Regions from separate parts of the Sporosarcina sp. FSL K6-6792 genome, predicted to be linked through region 2. Evidence: riboswitches for the same ligand, from Rfam matches in the RefSeq annotation. Region 2 holds a riboswitch; each other region holds the start of a gene.
What was found. A riboswitch is a leader RNA that binds a small molecule or an ion and turns the genes downstream of it on or off. The one in region 2 is predicted to bind S-adenosylmethionine.

Region 1 (4,496 bases), 1.3 Mb from region 2:
GAAGAAAAAGCGCAACAGAAAATCCTTTACACACAAATCTTCTGCCAAGAAGCATTTGAAGAGATTGAAAGAGATGCAAAAGAAACACTTCTTGCGGCTGTCGATGGTGATAATCAACGCATGATGATTTCAGCGCTGCGTAAATTGACTCGCTCGAATCCGTATAATATCATCGCTAAAAAACGCGAAGCTTCAGTTAAGCTAATCGAAGCGGAGAAGTATATCGTATAACACGTCTGTAGATTAAAATTACCTTGATCACACACTGGGCGTTACGTGTATAGTTGTTTTTGTATCGCTTTGAATTGAACAATTTCAATACCATTATCGAGATGTATTGATAAGTAGGGATGCGACTCTGTCGCATCCCTACTTATTCTTTCGGTAATCGCATTGTTTTTGTTCATTTGCCGCTCTCGAAAGACATTGATACAAGAAGTGCCGAAGCTTTTTTGGACGAAAGAATGGCTAGCTTCTCACCTAGAGATTAGCGGTCAAAGATATAATTTTGACCGCTCAATCCTTCTCTATAGTATCTCCATATTTATTTTAAGGAATTGTCAATTTCCTATAAGGCATCACATAATCTTTGCAAAAGTAAGCAAAGAACGCAATGTACAACGTGCGAGAGTGCCCGAAATTGCATCTTCGGGCACTTACAATCTCTATAGAAAGTCATCTTTTCTATTCTTTCAAAGCACCTGCCCCACGGTAATAATATCGTAATTAATTCGGCGAAAGCGGGCCGAAAATAGTAAAGGGTTATAGCGGTTTTCAAGCCCTGCTCGCTATCGTATTATGCAAGTCAATAATTAATCGACAGACGTGATTGTTTAATGAAGTAAAATTGCCGATCTCACTTTGACGTCCAGGTACCAATAGGCGCCCAGGTGTTTTTTCTGTTATAATGGCGAAAATGGAGGCGTTGCGGTATGGGATTAGTTTATTACGGTTATCCAAAGTGCGGGACATGCAGGAAAGCAAAAAAATGGCTTGAGACGAACAACTTGGACTTTCAGGAAGTGAACATAGCGGAAGCTCCTCCTTCAGTAGAAGAACTTGGCAAAATGATTGCGGCATCGGATTTGGAGTTGAAAAAGTTTTTCAACGTTAGTGGGACGAAATATAGAGAGCTAAACTTGAAAGACAAATTGCTCACAATGACAGATGAAGAGAAAATTAGCTTGCTGTCATCTGACGGTATGTTGATTAAGAGACCAATTGTCTTCGGTGATGGTAAGGTGACTGTCGGATTCAAGGAAGAAGAGTTCGACAAAGTATGGACTAACTGATTTCCTATCTTGTCTTTATTCGAGAAATATGACAGAATTGAAGAGAATGAAACTATTTATTTGGAGGGATACGGAATGAGCACACCAAAAGATCTGCGTTATTCTGAAGAGCATGAATGGGTAAAAGACGAAGGTGGTAACTACCGCATTGGTATTACTCACTTTGCACAATCTGAACTAGGCGATATCGTATTCGTTGAACTTCCATCTGTCGGAGATGACATCAAAGCGGACGAGCCTTTCGGAAGCGTTGAATCTGTTAAGACAGTATCAGAACTTTATGCACCAATCAGCGGAAAAGTAATTGAAGTGAATGAAGGACTTGAAGACAGCCCTGAATTTGTCAATGAATCACCGTATGAAAATGCATGGATGATCGTTGTTGAACCTTCAAATGTTTCTGAACTGGATGAACTTATGTCAGCTGAAGCGTATGAAAAAATGACTGTCGGAGAATAACTAAGACAAGGCGCCGGTACTTTTCCGGCGTTTTTTGCATCTTTATATAAAAAAGAGCGAAGGAGGGGCTTCTTGTGTCGGATGAAAGAGTAATTATCGTCGAGGGCGGTTCGGATAAGAAACGTTTGGCACGAATACTTGTTGAGCCTGTCGAAATTATTTGTACGAACGGCACAGTAAGTCCTTATCGGCTTGAAGAATTGCTTGCACCTTACGAAGAACATGAACTATTTGTCTTCGTTGATGCGGATGAAGATGGAGAAAAGACCCGTGTTTTATTCAAAAGAGAGTTCCCGGCAGCAATCCATTTGTACACAGAAAAGGTTTATCGGGAAGTGGAGACGACCCCATACAAAGTGTTGGCTACAATACTACAAGGTGCGGATTTTAAAATCCGACCGGAATTTCTAATTTAAAGGATGTAGAATTAATGGAAACTTGGACACGCGAACAATGGGAGATGGCTTTGAAAGAGTCTTCAGTGGCAGCGTTTTATTTATATACACCAATGTGTGGAACTTGTGCAGTCGCATCTAAAATGATGGACGTTATTACCGTCATGAGACCGGGAATACCAATCGGGAAAGCGGATTTGAATTACGTACAAAATATTGCAATTGACTATGAAATCGAAAGCGTTCCTTGCCTTCTTATACAAAAGGATGGCGTTTTAACCCATAAAATTTATGCATTTCAATCAGTACCGTATCTACTTGAAGAAATAGATTGACAATAGATATGGAACTTTGATATACTTCGTCTTAACATTCAATTGAATAGGTCACTCTTATTAAGAGAGGTGGAGGGATAGTGCCCTGCGAAGCCCGGCAACCGTCACGTAAGTGAAATGGTGCCAAGTCACACAAAGCATACGCTTTGAAAGATGAGAGATTGGACAACGTTTATTTTCGATAACGTCAAGCCTTTCTGCCCGTCTGCAGGAAGGCTTTTTTGTATTGAAAAGCGGAAGGCGCCGCTCAGCTCCGACAGGCACAAGTCAGATTGCGAAGGGGGCATACCTAAGCCACCACAGCGAACTGCCTTGTGACCCGAGGGGGGGCGCCTGAAGCTAAACAAAATTAGTAACAAAACAATTTTTCTGAGGTGAAAAAAATGATTTATTTAACGGATATAAATAAACGATACGGTGAAGGGCCAGGCAGTATTTCAGCAGTCGAAAATGTATCGCTTGAAATTACTGACGGTGAGATTTTTGGAGTCATCGGCTATAGTGGGGCAGGAAAAAGTACGTTGATTCGACTACTGAACGGTCTTGAAATGCCAACGTCAGGTAGTGTTAAAATAGGAAGTCTAGAAATATCAGCAATTAAAGGTAAAGAGCTAAGGGAAGCACGACAAAAAGTGAGTATGATTTTCCAACACTTTAACTTACTGTGGTCTAGAACAGTGAAGGAGAATATCGCTTTCCCTCTTGAAATCGCGGGTGTACGAAAAGCCGAGCGTGATAAGAAAGTGGCGGAACTGATTGAATTAGTTGGTTTGGCTGGTCGTGAAAATGCATATCCATCCGAATTGTCTGGAGGTCAGAAACAGCGCGTAGGGATTGCTCGTGCGCTTGCAAACGACCCTGAAGTCCTTCTTTGTGACGAAGCGACTTCAGCCCTTGATCCAGAAACAACGGATTCAATACTAGACCTTCTAACAGGAATTAATGAACGACTTGGACTGACAATTGTGCTTATCACACATGAAATGCACGTTATCCGGAAAATTTGCCACAGAGTTGCAGTTATGGAGGCAGGGAAAGTTGTTGAGTTGGGAGATGTCCTGGATGTGTTCCAATCACCGAAGGAACCGATCACAAAGCGGTTTGTCTCTCAAGTGACGGAACCCGTGGAGGCGAAGCAGGCAATGGCGCATATTAAGGAAGAATTTCCTGCCGGCACGCTTATCAAGCTTGTATTTGTAGGGGAGCGGACAGAACAACCTGTGCTCGCAAGTCTTATTCGGAAATTCACTGTCGATGTGAATATCGTGCAGGGAAACATATCCCATACACATGGCGGGGCATACGGCACACTGATACTTCAGCTGCTTGGAGATTCCTCAATCATTGAGGAAGCAATTCAATACCTCAATGAAAATGATGTTCAGACGGAGGTGATCGGTAATGACTGAAAACCTTTTTCCGAATGTCGACTGGACTAAAATGTGGGAAGCAACAGTGGAAACACTCTATATGACTGCGGTTTCTACATTGTTCACTTTAGTTATTGGGTTAGGACTTGGAATTTTACTCTTCCTATCTAGTCCCGGTCAACTTTGGTCGAATAAGTTGGTCAATATTATATCAGGAGCATTCGTCAATATTTTTAGATCCATTCCGTTTATCATATTAATCATTTTACTTATTCCGTTTACGAAATTTCTTCTTGGTACAATCCGCGGACCGGATGCAGCGATGCCGGCACTTATTATTGGGGCGGCTCCGTTTTATGCAAGAATGGTGTTGATTGCATTACAGGAAATTGATAAAGGTGTAATTGAAGCTTCGAAGTCAATGGGAGCGAAAACGAGAACGATTATTTTTAAAGTTCTTATACCGGAATCGATGCCTGCACTTATTTCAGGAATTACTGTAACAGCGATTGCACTCGTCGGGTACACTGCTATGGCTGGGATTATCGGAGCAGGTGGACTTGGGACTCTTGCATACTTAGATGGATTCCAGCGTAGCCGGGAAGACGTTACACTTGCTGCAACCATCCTTATTTTAATTATCGT
Region 2 (4,496 bases):
TCTCCGACCATTGCGCTTGCCGTCGGGTACATACCTGCACCCGGACCGACAAGTGTTAAGGCACCGAGATAGTCAGTTTCAACGATGATTGCGTTGTCCACACCATCGACACCATATAGCGAATGATGAGTTCCGATAAGTACCGGGCCAACACTTCCGTGCAATGTCCCCTTCTCGTCAATCAAAATATCAGCGACATGCCGATAACGAAGCTTAGCCTTAGATGCATCCGCCACATCTTCAATAGTAATCTTGTCGATTCCAACAACCGAAACGTCTTGCCAATTTGGTTGCGTACCGAATGCAAGTGCGCTCAAAATCATCAGTTTTCGAAAGGCATCTTTGCCACTTATATCGTCCGATGGATCCGCTTCCGCATAGCCAAGCGCCTGTGCTTCGTGAAGCGCGGCTTTAAATGGAATTCCCTCTTCCCGCATTTTCGTTAAGATGAAGTTGGAAGTGCCATTCAAAATACCTCTAATTCGTAACACCCGGTCTGTCGGTAACAAGTTTGTCACCGTACGGATAATCGGTATACCACCCGCCGTCGTTGCTTCATACCCAACGTAAACTCCACGGAACTCCGCATGTTTTAGTAACGCCGGACCATGTTTCGCAAACATCGTCTTATTCGCAGTTATTATATGAAAACCTTTTTCTATTGCATCCGAAAGAAACGTATAAGCGGGTTCTTCTCCAACAATCGCCTCAAATATGAGGTCAATGTCCGGATTTAACAGGATTTCTTGAATGTCATCCGTTATCTTCGTTCCAGGTGTCGCTAGACGTTCTTTCTCCTTATCCCGGACCAAAATGGAAACAATGTCGATTGTACAGCCCATTTCCCGCTTAATCTCTTCTTTCCTTTCATTCAAAATCCTATAAATCCCTTCACCTACAGTGCCGAAGCCAAGTAGAGCGACTTTGATTGACGCCATAACGCCACCTCCATGGACTGTTTGATGATGAGTCCCCATTTTTCAAATTCCGTTAAAAAACTTTCATAGGCATGTTTTGTATTGACCAAACAATATATAGAGTTGGGAATCATATAGGCGAACGTTCGAATTTCATCCGTCGGATACATCGGATCGTGTGTAAAAGCAAACGCCACCACTTTTGCAGATATCAGGCGGGAAGCTAGTTCAACGCCTCCTCGACCACGGCCGATGTCATGCGTATTCATCGCACGGATTAAGGGGTAGAAGCTCTCCATGTCATTTCTGCTATTCCCAAAAGGAGATGCCATGTTCCCAATTTTAGTTGATTGTGGTGTCACTGCCATCGGGAAAAGAATATCCATAGCCTCGGGATACATAATGCCCCATTCCAGTACACGCATGCCACCGAGCGCCCCCCCGATGACCGCCCTTAACCGATTGACACCTAGTACCGTCAGCGCTCTCCGTTCTGCATGCACCATATCTCGAATCGTTACTTCTGGAAATAAATTTCTATACAGCTCGCCTGTGTCCGGATTTACAGTTAACGGTCCTGTTGATCCGTCACTTCCGCCAAGTGCGTTAAAAGAGATAACGGATAATTCATTTGTATCGATACTTTTTCCTTTGCCGACAAGACCGCTCCACCAACCCGGATAGTCAACCGTTCCAACTGTCACGTGACTTCCTGTCAAGGCATGACAAACAAGTACATGGGGTGCATCCAACCTGCCCGTTCTTTCATAGGCAAGCTGTACATTTACCAAGACGACTCCTGATTCCAATACCAGATGCCCGATTTCCACTATCCCCGTCTCCACGATTGTCACGCCCTTTCTTGTCACCAAAAAATTATACTGTTACTGGTACCGCTAGTTCGATTGCTTGTGCAAGGTCTGCAATAATATCTTCCGCAGATTCAAGGCCCACCGATAGTCTGATCAATTCTTCAGTCACACCTGATTTTTTCAAGTCCTCAGGCCCAAGCTGCTGATGCGTCGTTGAAGCTGGATGGATAATTAGTGATTTTGCATCCCCAACATTCGCAACATGCGACCAGATTTTGACGTTATCAATCACGTTCCGGCCTGCATCACGTCCACCTTTAATACCAAATACAATAATGGAACCGAAGCCGTTTTTCAAGTACTTTTTCGCAAGGTCATAAGATGGGTGATCTTCGTTGCCTGTATATGTTACCCATTCGACAGATGGATGTTTTTTCAAGAACTCCGCTACTTTAACGGCATTTTCATTATGTCTTGTCACACGCAAATGCAGTGTTTCAAGTCCTTGGAGGAAATTAAATGCACTATCTGGATCTAAGCAAGGTCCGAAGTCACGCAATAGTTGAACGCGTAGTTTAGTCGCAAATGCCGCCGCTGCTGTATCAATTCCGTAACGGAGACCATGATATGACGCATCAGGCTCTGTGAAGCCAGGAAACCTCCCTTGCGTCCAGTCAAATGTACCCGCATCAACAGCAACTCCACCGATCGTGGTACCGTGTCCGCCAATCCATTTTGTAGCGGAATGGATGACAACATCCGCACCAAATTCGATAGGATTCGAACCATATGGCGAAGCAAATGTACTATCAATAAGAAGCGGTAGACCGTTTTCATGCGCAATGTCCGCAACCGCTTCAATATCGAGTACATGAAGACTCGGGTTACCGATTGTTTCTGCGAATATTGCTTTTGTTTTATCTGTAATTGCTGCACGGAAGTTTTCAGGATCTGTTGCATCGACAAACTTTACATTGATACCGTAGCGTGGAAGTGTAGCGGCGAATAAATTATAAGTACCGCCATATAAATTGCTTGCTGCGACAATTTCATCTCCAGCACCAGCTACGTTCAAGATAGAGAAAGCGATAGCTGCCATACCTGAGGAGAATGCAACTGCCGCCGTACCACCCTCAAGAAGCGCAATACGCTCTTCAAAAACTGCAACAGTCGGATTTGTAATTCGCGTATAGATATTGCCTGCTTCTTGTAGTGCAAATAGTTTTTGAGCATGTTCTGTATCACGGAATACAAATGATGAGGTTCTATGAATTGGAACTGCGCGTGAACCTGTTACAGGATCCGGTTTTTGTCCACCGTGCAGAAGAAGTGTTTCGGGTTGAAGTTTTGTCATCGTCATTACCTCCAGAGTTTTTTAGATGGATTTGATTGTAATGGGCGGAGACGTTAGGGGTATTTTTGGAATGAAAAATAACCCCCTTCGCTTAAGAAGAGGGTTACGCTTTCGCTTATTCCTCCCCTTATCTTTCAGACCGTTCGCACGAATCTGTAGGAAGTAGCACCTTTGCAAGTTAGTCACTTGCTGGTTGCCGGGCATCGCAGGGCCTATTCCCTCCGCCGCTCTTGATAAGAGTTTGTGATATTCAGTTTTCCATCTTGTGACATAGTATAGTAGATATCTCAATACTTTGTCAATAGTTTACCGAATAATATTTCTGAAACTTGTGTCTATGTGGAATGTTACACTTAGACTACCGTTATTTTAGGAGGAACTTGATATGTGGTTATGGATTGTAGGCGTGCTCTTATGGGGATATGCAGTTGGTTGCCTGCATGGATCAGTTGTTGCGCAGAAAATATCCGGCGTTAACTTGAAAGAAACCGGTGTGAAAAATGCCGGTGCCTCGAATGCGACCATTGTTCTCGGGAAGAAGTTCGGCGCATTAGTTGCAGTAATCGATATCAGTAAAGGTGCAGGAGCTGTCTTACTTGTGCACTATTTCGCAGAAAACGCAGGATTTTCAGAAGCCTTTTTGGCTTTACTTTTATTTCTTACAGCCGCCGCAGCCGTTATTGGGCATAACTTTCCATTTTATATGAACTTTAACGGTGGAAAAGGAACAGCGACAATAATTGGTGTACTGCTTGCAATCGACTGGCAGATCGGGCTCATTGGTTTTGCATTATTTGTCGTCGTAGCACTAATAACAGACTTTCTCGTGTTTGGTGTACTGATGCTCTACGTCACGCTCATCGCGATGGCAGTATTGGCAGACGGATACTGGCCAGTCGTAATAGCAACTTTGTTATTTGCAATCGCCATTTGGAAACATCTCGAGAATTTTCAGCGTATGAAAGAGCGTAGCGAGAAGCGCGTTTCAATGGTCTTTAGAAAAAATAAAACCAAAAACTGAGGACCCCTATAATTGGAGGTTCTCCGTTTTTGGTTTAGCAAGATTAAAAATCTCAACCTAACTCATTCATTTTCATTGAACACTTTCTTCATCACCGCAATAATAAAGTCCACGTCTTCATCAGTACAAGACAGCGGTGGGCTTAGCGCTAGAATATTGTTATAGCCAGCAACTGTATCGCCGTTCCTTCCTATAATAAGTCCATTCGCCTTACATTCGCCAATGATTTTTGCAACACGGGCGTTTGTAGCAGGCTCTTTCGTTTCTTTATTCTCTACAAGTTCAATGCCTAACAAGAATCCGAGCCCGCGAATATCGCCAACAAAAGGATGATCCATTAAGCTTGCCAACTCTTTTAGAAGACGCTCGCCAAGCTCAGCCGACCGTTCAAC
Region 3 (4,496 bases), 820 kb from region 2:
AAGAAGCAATGGGGAATTACCCGACGGGAGTCACTGTCGTTACAGCATTTGATGCAGATAAAAAACCGATGGGATTAACGGTCAATTCATTTGCATCGGTATCATTAGAGCCTTTACTAATTTTATGGTCCATTGATAAAAGAGTATCCACTTATAGTGACTTTCTAGATGCTGAAAAATTTTCGGTGAATATTTTGGCAGCAGATCAAAGTGAGTTATGTACGTTATTCTCAAGCAGGGTTGCTGATCGATTTAGTCAATGTGATTGGAAAGAATCGGATTTAAACCTACCAGTACTTTCAAATTCGCTTGCGGTTTTACAATGTAAGACGGTGCAACAAATTGAGGCTGGAGATCATACGATATTAATAGGCGAAGTATTAGATATTCAGAATGAAAGTAAAGAACCACTTTTGTATCACCGTAGAACTATAGGTGCAATTCCAGAAGAATTTTATAGCTGACAGTGTCTATACAATCTACAGTGTAAAAAGGCGTGTCATCAGTTTAATCTACTGATGACACGCCTTTTTTTCTTGAAAAAGAGGCTCTGTTAAAGTTTAATGTTGATATAGGAAAAAATTAGAACTTCCAATTATCCGGAAGTTCTAATTCGTAGTACACTCTTCTTCTACCGTTGATTGACGTATGCCTGTTGCATCTTAAAGGGTATCTTGCGCTTTTCTCAAGCCAAGGATACAACGTTCTTGCGGACCGCCTTACTGGAGATGGCTAGCACTAGAACTAGGCCCGCCGCCATTAATACACCATCGAGTAGAAGTGGCAAGCCCCAGCTACCGGTGTTATCTCGAATGACTCCGGAGACGACAGGTGAGAGAACTGCTCCGATTTCTCCAATCAAATTGAGCATTCCAAACATGGATCCTCTGCTTTTTTCGGGCGTCAAATCGGAAGCCAGAGCATGTGCCACCGGTTGCAATGCAAAAAAGAATAATCCGGAGACAAACAAAATGACAGACATAACGATGGGGTTGTTATTACCCATCATGACATAGACTGCAAATATAAAAATAGTTACAGTCAGTACAGCGGTTAGTACAGCAAGGACGTTACGTCGCCCATTTGGACGATTGGCCACTATGTCAGAAATTTTGCCGCCAAGAGGAAAACCAATGATTCCGGCCAAACCATTAAACGATGCAATCAAAGCGGCAGCCATTAACGCACCGCCACCGAAATCTTTGACGATAGAGACGGACCAAAATCCGTAAAACCATAGATGCCACATGATAGGGATAAAGAATAAGTACAATAAGAAAAGATTCTTATTCGCTATTAACGGTTTTATTTCAGACTTCTTCGTTGTGTATAAATAAAGTATTAAGAGCGGACAAAGTGCAACAAGAATGACCGCAATCGCGATAGAGGACAGACCTAGTTTGACGGAAAAATAATAGATGCCCATCACTATGACAAGAAAAACGGCGGAGTACATGGACATGTACAATAGCCCTTTGCCAAACTGTGCTTTAATACCAGGTGAAGATAAATCTACAGAAGCACTTGAATCGTTTTTGGGCTTCATATATTTAAATAGTAGGAGTGCAATAATGAGTGTAATTGTTCCGGTCACGAAAAAAGGAAAGCGCCAAGCCCCTTCACCCATAAATGGTTCTGCGACTGTAATAAGATAAGGGACGCCAAGTGTGCCCGCTGTCAGACCAACAGAAAGTCCGGTAAGCGCCACGCCCATTCCTAATCCAACTTTTTCAGGAGGTGTATGATAGGCAATATAAGAGCGGTCATTCGAATAAAAAACGCCTTCGCCTAGCCCGAGTAGGACTCGGAAAAGAATAAATGCAACAAGGCCCCCCACCAAACCTGTTAATAAAGTGGCGATTCCAGCCCAAACAATACTTAAAATGATAATAGCACGATAGCCAAACCTGTCCCCAAAGTAGCCACCAGGAAATTGCATTAACATAAAACCGGCAAAAAATAAACTACCAATCAATCCGCCAATTCCATGGGGGTTTGCCACGTCTGCAAAAAAAGAAACTTCATTTTCAATCATATATGTAATAATCGGCCCAGTTGCAACCCGGTCAACGTAAGAAACAAACCAACCTAAAAATAACAAGCCCCAAATCGTATGATATCTTTGCAAGCCTTCCTTTTTCATTCCTCACACATCCAATTCTATTGTTAATAAAACAAAATGCCCCTCCACTGTGTTAGTAGAGAGGCATTCGAGAGAAAATACCCTCTCATTTTCCAAAGCATAGTGCTTTGCAGGAATTAGCACCTTATCAACATGATTGTTGAATGGTTGCCGGGTTTCATAGGGCCAGCCCCTCCACCGCTCTTCATAAGAGTTTTATTAGCCTATTTAATTAGTAAAGGTTACTGCCAAACGTCTTGCGCGATAGTTACAACATGACGAACTTTTTCCCATTGTTGTTCTTCAGTTAACTGATTACCTTCTTCTGTTGATGCGAAGCCGCATTGTGGGCTTAAGCATAGTTGATCTAAAGGAACATACTTTGTGGCCTCTGCTATTCTTGCTTTAAGCTGTTCAGGGGCCTCTAATTCGCCGAATTTAGAGGTGATCAAGCCTAATACGACGAAAAGGTCAGGGCGATTGACATGGCGCAACGGTTCAAAACTGCCGGAGCGTTCGTCGTCAAACTCAAGGAAAAGACCGTCAACATCTAATCCGCCGAAAATTGTTTCGGATACATCCTCGTAGCCACCACTAGAAAAATAGGTCGATTTGAAGTTGCCACGGCAAATATGCATCGTCACGAGCAAGTCGGCTGGCCTTTTCGCGATGGATTCATTGATGGCCCGTGCGGATAGTTGTACAAGTTTGTCAGGATCTTGCCCCTTTGCTATCAATGTTTCCCTTCCTTCTTCCGATAAGAAGGAAGCCCATGACGTGTCATCGATTTGAAGATAACGACAGCCCTCATCGTACAGTGCTTGAATTACATCTTGATAGGCAGTAACCAAGTCATCAAATAATTCTTCGTCATTTGCATAGATGCCTTCTTCGAATGTTGCTCTGTGGATCAGCATATTCGGGCTTGGAATCGTGAACTTTGCGACTGCATCACCTGCGATGCTTTTCAGGAACTTGAAGTGTTCAATCATGTAATGGTCGCTAAACCCAATTTTTCCTGTCACTTTAATGCCGTGTGCTTTTGTTACAATACCGTTGAATTGGAGCCCTTTATCTGTTTCGAAAAACTCAACGCCGTCAAAGCCGGAAAGGAAGTCAAAGTGCCACCATTTACGGCGGAATTCTCCGTCTGTCACAGAATTTAGTCCAGCTTCTTTTTGTTTTTCAACGAGCTTTGTAATTTCTTCGTCTTCGATTATGCGTAATTCTTCGGCAGTGATTTCACCGGTTTCTCTTTGCAAACGGGCCTGCTTTAGGCGTTCTGGTCTTAAAAAGCTCCCGACGTGATCTGCTTTAAATGGTGCTTTCGTCAAAGTTTGTACGGCTATAGGTTTTGTCAATTTAAATTCCTTCTTTCCAATATAATAATGTTTTCTTTAATGGTAGTTAATTAGGTATGGAAATTTTTTCATTTGTTTTGATCAAGGCTTGATCAAAATCGGCAATCAAGTCATTGACATGCTCGAGTCCAACAGAAAAACGTAGCAGCCCATCGGTAATACCACGTTTCTCCCGTTGTTCTTTAGGCATGGCGGCATGGGACATCGTTGCAGGATAGGAGAGAATTGATTCAACTCCGCCTAGACTTACTGCGAAAACGGGTATCCGAACGTTTTCAACAAAGGCCTTTGCTGCATCTCTGTTTGGCAAACGGAAAGATAAGACAGCGCCTGGACTTGTCGATTGTTTCGCGTGGATTGCGTGTCTTGGATGACTTGCCAACCCTGGATAAAACACTTCCTCTACTAACGGGTGGTCGTTCAAGTACGAGGCTATTTTACGTGCCGATTCAGATGACTGTGTTAAACGGGCACCTAATGTTTTGATTCCTTGAATTAATGCGTAAGAATCTTGTGCGCCTAGAATAGAGCCGAAAGAGTTTTGAATGAATGCCAATCGATTGCCAAGTTCTTCACCCTTTGTAACCGCTAGCCCAGCAATGATATCGCTATGCCCCGATAAAAACTTGGTAGCACTATGAACAACGATATCAACTCCAAGATCTAGTGGACGCTGGTAAAGTGGCGACATGAATGTGTTGTCGAGAAACGTCAGACAGTCATTCAATTTTGCAAGGTCAACTATCGCTTCAATATCTGTAATGCCCAAACGCGGGTTGGATGGTGTTTCAATATAGATCACTTTTGTATTTGGACGGATTGCACGTGCGGTTTCATCTACATTCGCTAGATCTACAAAAGTATGGTCGATACCGAATTTCGGTAATACCTCGGTTACGAATCGGTATGTGCCACCGTAGACATCTTCGGTAACCACGATATGGTCACCCGAAGAAAGGAGCATAAATGTAGCCGAGATGGCAGCCATTCCGGAAGCGAAGGCCAATCCGCGC

Region 1: another riboswitch for S-adenosylmethionine. It lies ahead of MKZ26_RS09405 (methionine ABC transporter ATP-binding protein); the one in region 2 lies ahead of MKZ26_RS16045 (O-acetylhomoserine aminocarboxypropyltransferase/cysteine synthase family protein).
Region 3: another riboswitch for S-adenosylmethionine. It lies ahead of MKZ26_RS11930 (MFS transporter); the one in region 2 lies ahead of MKZ26_RS16045 (O-acetylhomoserine aminocarboxypropyltransferase/cysteine synthase family protein).

The regions. Positions count from the first base shown of each region.
Region 1 covers NZ_JBBOSA010000001.1:1,948,425-1,952,920, reverse strand. The annotation lists gene MKZ26_RS09435 (acyl-CoA dehydrogenase family protein) at 1-231, shown strand, start outside; gene MKZ26_RS09430 (hypothetical protein) at 273-407, opposite strand; gene MKZ26_RS09425 (arsenate reductase family protein) at 933-1,292, shown strand; gene gcvH (glycine cleavage system protein GcvH) at 1,368-1,751, shown strand; gene MKZ26_RS09415 (toprim domain-containing protein) at 1,826-2,167, shown strand; gene MKZ26_RS09410 (thioredoxin family protein) at 2,182-2,481, shown strand; SAM riboswitch class I at 2,536-2,641, shown strand; gene MKZ26_RS09405 (methionine ABC transporter ATP-binding protein) at 2,865-3,890, shown strand; gene MKZ26_RS09400 (methionine ABC transporter permease) at 3,883-4,496, shown strand, end outside.
Region 2 covers NZ_JBBOSA010000001.1:3,274,329-3,278,824, reverse strand. The annotation lists gene MKZ26_RS16055 (homoserine dehydrogenase) at 1-938, opposite strand, end outside; gene MKZ26_RS16050 (hypothetical protein) at 896-1,762, opposite strand; gene MKZ26_RS16045 (O-acetylhomoserine aminocarboxypropyltransferase/cysteine synthase family protein) at 1,794-3,083, opposite strand; SAM riboswitch class I at 3,208-3,323, opposite strand; gene MKZ26_RS16040 (glycerol-3-phosphate acyltransferase) at 3,469-4,104, shown strand; gene MKZ26_RS16035 (aspartate aminotransferase family protein) at 4,167-4,496, opposite strand, start outside.
Region 3 covers NZ_JBBOSA010000001.1:2,449,335-2,453,830, reverse strand. The annotation lists gene MKZ26_RS11935 (flavin reductase family protein) at 1-464, shown strand, start outside; gene MKZ26_RS11930 (MFS transporter) at 686-2,143, opposite strand; SAM riboswitch class I at 2,226-2,336, opposite strand; gene MKZ26_RS11925 (5-methyltetrahydropteroyltriglutamate--homocysteine S-methyltransferase) at 2,365-3,483, opposite strand; gene metC (cystathionine beta-lyase) at 3,530-4,496, opposite strand, start outside.